Regions from separate parts of the Shewanella sp. GD03713 genome, predicted to be linked through region 2. Evidence: predicted binding sites of a transcription regulator. Region 2 holds the regulator's gene; the other holds the start of a gene.

Region 1 (3,150 bases), 4.3 Mb from region 2:
GACTTACCCAATTGCATGGCAACGCCGTCGATACTCTCTAGATTAACGCTCGCCACCATGGGCATCATCCCAAGGCCAGACAACAAATCCGATAACAAACTATGGTCAACATCCCACAGCGACTTAGCCACACTGGGTAAGATGGATTCGGAGTATTCACGAATATCCGCCGTGGTTTTATCTATGCTCTCTTGATAGTTCCATATCAACTGTACCAACATAGTCAGGACAGCAAAAAACGAACTCACCCCAATAATAGTGAGCGTCATTCTGTGACTGATGGAATGATTACGATGCTTCATGGATACCTATTTATGATTGTGGCAACTTATCCAAAATCTGTGTCTTAAAAATTCCCGCCCAATCCCTAGCGACTAACAGCCGATAAAACTCCGAATCCGGATTAAGGACACTAAAAAGTTGTATGTCCGCATAGGGATAATATTGCGAAGTTGCTTGATAATGCTTCAGCTGCACTAATCCCAAAGCGCCCGCTAAAAAGTGCCCGCCGCCCAAAGTGGTGACCTGCTGTGATTGGCGAAGCTGTAAAATCTCTGCGGAGGTATTCACTGAACTCACCAATACATCACGCCCAGGCTGAAGTCCTTTTTCCCGCAAGGCTTTTAACACTCCCAAGGCCATATTATCGCTGGCCGTCCAAATCAGATTTAAATCGGGATAGCGGGAAAGCAAAGTTAAGGTTTGCCCATAGGCAATATCTTGACTCCACTGGCCATAGACGGTTTGAGTCACAGTGGCATTGTGCTGCATAAAAAAGTAGTCATTGGCGCCTTGGGTGCGCAGCACTGAGGCAGGCGTCGACTTATCGCCCGAAATTAATAAAACCTTCGCGTTTTCATCCTTTAAACCACTTAATAGGATTTTGGCCGTTTCGGCGCCAATCGCGTAATTATCGGGAATAATGGCTGGTAATAAATAGGTTTGCCAATGTGGATCCGCTAATAAGGTTTCTCGCTCGGCCACTGAAATATCATTCAATATCAGCTGCACATATATGGGATAGTGGTAGAGCAACTGCAACATTTTTATTGCTGACTGCTTCTCATTTACCAAAATAATATGGCTAGGGATGGATGAGGTAGAGCTTAATAATACCTCTAATTGGTTAATCATTTTAAAATGATTACGGTCTGAATGGGTTATTTGTAAATTAATATCGAGTTGAGTGGCAGCCACTTGCATTAATTTATCGACATCACCCCAAAAGCTATCCGTTGCGGCGCCAGGGTTAAAAAAAGCCACTTCTAATTTGGCCCATGCAGGCGATATGGAACACAGCAGGCCTATAAATAAACAACTCAAATACCATAGACGCAAAAGCGAGTTCTCCTCGACGGTGTTTCCCCAAATGTGTTCCGTCACTGGAGGTCACTTTATTATTTCGATTCACAACCTTGTTACCGCATAATTACCAAAGCATGTCGCTGGTAACCAATTATTTGATTAAACCACAAAATAATAAAAAGTGAACTTGGTAACTAAGAATATTTATTTTTGCCTAAGTTCAGCGCAAACAATTATAGGATATTCATTTTAATTTTAATAAGATAACTTAAATGTTAACGGCTAAGTTCATTCTTTTGGTGTAACGCCTCCCCGCCAGTTAACCCATCGCCATTTATCCTTTCGCCAGCGTCAAGCCCAAGATTGCCTTACGCTTATACTCTGTTAGTATATGTATAAATTCACAGTGATTGAGCGCTAACGACTTGCAGCAATTGGATCTTGTTCCGATCACCGACCTCAAAGGCGTCGCCAAAAGGGTGGCGGAAAAACTCGCCAAGCTCGGCATCACAACAGTACAAGATCTGCTGTTTCACTTACCCCTGCGCTACGAAGACCGCACTCAGATTTACCCTATTGCCGCCTTAATGCCGGGAAATTACGGCACCATTGAAGCCGAAATCCAGTCGACGCAAATCATTCAAGGCCGCAAACGCATGCTGGTGTGCAATGTGCGGGATAATACCGGCAGCATGAGCCTGCGCTTCTTTAACTTTTCGATGGCGCAACGCAATGCGATGCAAAATGGTTTAATGATCCGCGCCTACGGTGAAATTCGCCGTGGTAATCATCAGGCAGAAATCGTCCATCCCGAGTACAAAATTGTGTATCCCGGTGAAGACATTCACTTAAGCGATACCCTTACGCCGATTTATCCCACGACGGAAGGACTCAAGCAGGCGAGTTGGATCAAGCTCACCGAGCAAGCCCTCGAATTATTAGAAGACGGCGGTTTGACCGAGTTATTACCCACCAATTTGCAGCCCAACAGCATGAGCTTAAAACAAGCGCTGCAAACCCTGCATCGCCCCCACGCTGGAATATCACAATTTGACTTAGAGCTCGGCCAGCATCCGGCGCAGCAACGGCTGGTGCAAGAAGAACTGCTCGCCCATAACCTCAGCATGCTCCGACTCAGGCAGCGCAGCAATCTCGACGCCGCCGTGACCATGCACACCAGCGGCCAACTATTGAATCCCTTTCTCGCCTCATTGCCCTTTAAACCGACGGGCGCACAGCAACGGGTCGTCGCCGAGATAGGTAAAGATTTAGAGCAACCGCATCCCATGATGCGCTTAGTTCAAGGTGATGTGGGTTCGGGTAAAACCTTAGTCGCCGCCCTAGCCGCCCTGCAGGCCATCGAAAATGGCTACCAAGTGGCGATGATGGCGCCTACCGAATTACTCGCCGAGCAGCATGCGGCAAACTTTGCCGCCTGGTTTGAGCCTCTGGGATTAAAAGTGGGTTGGCTAGCGGGCAAGCTTAAAGGCAAGGCGCGGGCGCAATCCTTAGCCGATATTGAATCGGGCGCGGCGCAAATGGTGATAGGTACCCACGCCATCTTCCAGCAACAGGTAACCTTTAACAAACTGGCCTTGATCATCATTGACGAGCAGCACAGGTTCGGGGTTCACCAACGGATGGGACTCAGGGAAAAAGGCATTAACCAAGGCTTTCATCCCCACCAGTTAATTATGACGGCAACGCCGATCCCACGGACCTTAGCCATGACGGCCTACGCCGATTTGGACACCTCAATTATCGATGAGTTGCCGCCCGGCCGCACGCCCGTCACCACAGTCGCCATTCCCGATTCGCGTCGCAATGAAGTGCTCGAGCGCGTCC
Region 2 (3,150 bases):
CAGTGCGCCAGTTTGGCGCCGTCTCATTCAAGAAGTTTTGCAGTGTAATCGGCTCACCAAAGTTGACATAACCTTGGCCAAAATTACCTAATTTACGAATAGCACCAAAGACTTGCCATACAGATTCTTTCTGTTTCTTCTTACCACTCAACTCTTTGTGATAAGTCGCCACTTCCATCACGTGATCATAACCTAAATACACAGGCACTAAGGTGACAGGGCGTTCGATGCCACGCAGCACACTGTTGATCGTCATGGCAATCATGCCCGTTTTCGGCGCCAATAGACGACCGGTGCGAGAGCGGCCACCTTCAGAGAAATACTCCACCGAATATCCCTTAGCAAACAACTGATCGAGGTATTCACGGAACACGGCCGTATAGAGTTTATTGCCGTTAAAACTACGGCGAATAAAGAAAGCCCCGCCACGGCGGAACAGCGGACCAGCAGGCCAGAAGTTTAGGTTAATCCCCGCCGCAATATGCGGTGGCACCATGCCTTGGTAATACAAAATGTAGGATAACAGCAGGTAATCCATATGGCTGCGATGGCAAGGTACATACACAATCTCGTGACCATCATGGTGAAGCTGGCGGATTTGCTCGGCACCTTTGATATTGATACCGCTGTAGAGCTTGTTCCATAACCAAGTTAAGAAACGCTCGGCAATACGCACTAGGCTATCGGAATAATTCGCTGCAATTTCATCAAGATATTCAATTGCTGTTTCACGAGCTTGGGTTTCGGAAATCTTCTTACTCGCCGCTTCTTCCTGAATCGCCTTGCGTAAGGATTCGGATTTCAACAGAGAGTGGAACATCGCCTGCCGATTAGGCAACACAGGCCCTGTCATCACCTTGCGTTGACGGCGGAAATGCACTCTCGCCACCCGCGCCAGTTTATGGGCAATCCCCATATCGGTGCCGTGTTCGTCGGCCATATAACGCAGCGATACCGCATTAGAAAACTGAACAAAGTTGTGGCGGCCTAAAAATAGGATCATCAGGCACTTACGTAACCAAGTTGGATTCTCGCGCTCAAGCACAGCCGCCTTCATGGTGTCGTCTTCTTTACCCGGGGTACGGCCCCAATACAGACTCACAGGCACCAGCTGAATATCTAACTCTGGCTTTTCCTTATGGACAGCCAACAAACGCATAAAACATTCGAGGAATGGCTCATTGCTGGCACGTTCGCCAAACAAAGGCTTACGCCCTTCGAGACAAACGACGCGGGGCGCGACAACGCCATTTACCACGAGCGGCTCGTAGGGGCTTGGCAAACCCAGCTTAGTGGTGATCTCGCTTAACGCAGCAATATCACTCAGGGATTCTGTTTTCATTACATAAGCAAGCGGTCTGGAGGCGTCCAGATTCAGATCGGCAAAGGGATCCTGCGGCACAACAATAGTGTGCACTAAGTGTTTTTGGATCCAGCGTAATGATTTCAACCAAAGAGAGTCTTGTTTAGGCATTATTCTTATGCAATGTAAGTACGTTCATTAGCCCCATAGAATACCAGATTCTAGGGAACATTCGCTAATACTCTCCAATCGCGTTAAAAAGTGGTTAATACTTGCACTACGAATAATACTGTATATACTAACAGTAACTGTATAGAAAAACAGGAAAGAACATGAGACCGTTGACGCCACGCCAAGCCGAAATTTTAGAGCTGATTAAACGTAATATTGCCGAGACTGGCATGCCACCCACCCGGGCCGAAATCGCCACCCGTTTGGGTTTTAAAAGTGCAAATGCTGCCGAAGAACACCTTAAGGCATTGGCGAAAAAAGGCTGCATCGAGATCATGCCTGGCACTTCCCGCGGGATCCGTCTCCCCGTTGAGGAAGAAGATAACAGCGAATCAGGCTTACCACTGATTGGCCAAGTGGCTGCGGGCGAACCTATTCTCGCCCAAGAGCATGTCGAACAGTACTACCAAGTCGACCCTAGCATGTTCCACCCTGCCGCCGATTTCTTACTGCGTGTCAGAGGTGACAGTATGAAGAACATCGGTATCCTCGAGGGGGATCTGCTCGCCGTTCATAAAGTACAGCAAGCGCGCAATGGCCAAGTAGTTGTTGCTCGCGTTGACGATGATGTAACAGTTAAACGCTTTGAAAAGAAAGGGAATCTCGTTTATCTACATGCAGAGAATGAAGATTACTCCCCAATTAAAGTCGATTTAAGTTTCCAAAGTCTAACAATAGAAGGGCTCGCCGTAGGGGTGATCCGCAATGGAGATTGGCTATGAACAAACTACTAGGTAATGCCCCGCGTCACCCCGGTTTATGGCTCGATGCGGTACGCGAAACCGATACTGACTGGCAGCATACGCCTATTATCACTATGCCCACCGAGAGCCAAGGGCGCCAAGAGCTGATGCAGCTTAGCAAGCAGTTAGCACAATTGAGCCAACAAGGCCGCTGGGTCGTGCTCATCAACCCTCCGAGTATTGGCTACAAGCAGTTACTGGCCAACGCTGGCGTGCGTATGGACCGAGTTCTCTTAGTCCATGCGAAAGATGAAGTCGAAACCCTGTGGGCCATGGAAAAAGCCTTAACCAGTGGCACTTCAAGCGCAGTAATTACTTGGATCCACTCACTCGATGCCCGCGACAATCGTCGTTTGCAAATTGTGGCCAAGAGCGCTCGCGCCATGGGAATAGTGCTCGAAGGTGTCGTAAATCACTCGACTGCGGACGCGACACTCAAGCAACCCGCTCACTTTGCCCAAGGTAGTTTTTTTAGCTCTGTTCATTAAAATTTTTGCACTGCGTATTTAGCCTTGAAAGCCGCCTCACCTGTGAATGTGGGGCTTTTTTTTGGCAATTTTTCAGACAATTAGAAAAAGAAGTGATCTTGATCAATTTTTAAACAGCAAGTATGTTTGATTCAGACGAGCATAATATATCGCCCGTTTAGGCAAAAAATATCGACGATTTATCGAATATCTCTTGCCCACAAAAATCGAGAATAATGGGTTTATTCAGCAGTATGTGCCAGTGTGGCTAATACCAGCAGTAACAATACTTAATCAAAAGTAAGCCGCCAACGCACGTTGAAGTCAGAGAAGCTTTTTTGGGAACTGAAGAGTTTGCATAGAGTTGAGACTTACTGTGTTGCTCTTCTTTGTAGTTGCTATTCGC

What was found. The regulator LexA, encoded in region 2, represses DNA repair genes until DNA is damaged. The targets are predictions, from matches to a motif close to TACTGTATNNNNATACAGTA.
Region 1: the regulator LexA is predicted to act here: its motif matches at 1,695-1,714, upstream of recG (ATP-dependent DNA helicase RecG).

Annotation. Positions count from the first base shown of each region.
Region 1 covers NZ_JAOCIW010000001.1:380,124-383,273, reverse strand. The annotation lists gene N5E87_RS01875 (sensor domain-containing diguanylate cyclase) at 1-302, opposite strand, end outside; gene N5E87_RS01870 (ABC transporter substrate-binding protein) at 313-1,338, opposite strand; gene recG (ATP-dependent DNA helicase RecG) at 1,731-3,150, shown strand, end outside.
Region 2 covers NZ_JAOCIW010000001.1:4,643,445-4,646,594, forward strand. The annotation lists gene plsB (glycerol-3-phosphate 1-O-acyltransferase PlsB) at 1-1,474, opposite strand, end outside; gene lexA (transcriptional repressor LexA) at 1,636-2,256, shown strand; gene N5E87_RS20320 (SulA-like leucine-rich domain-containing protein) at 2,253-2,765, shown strand.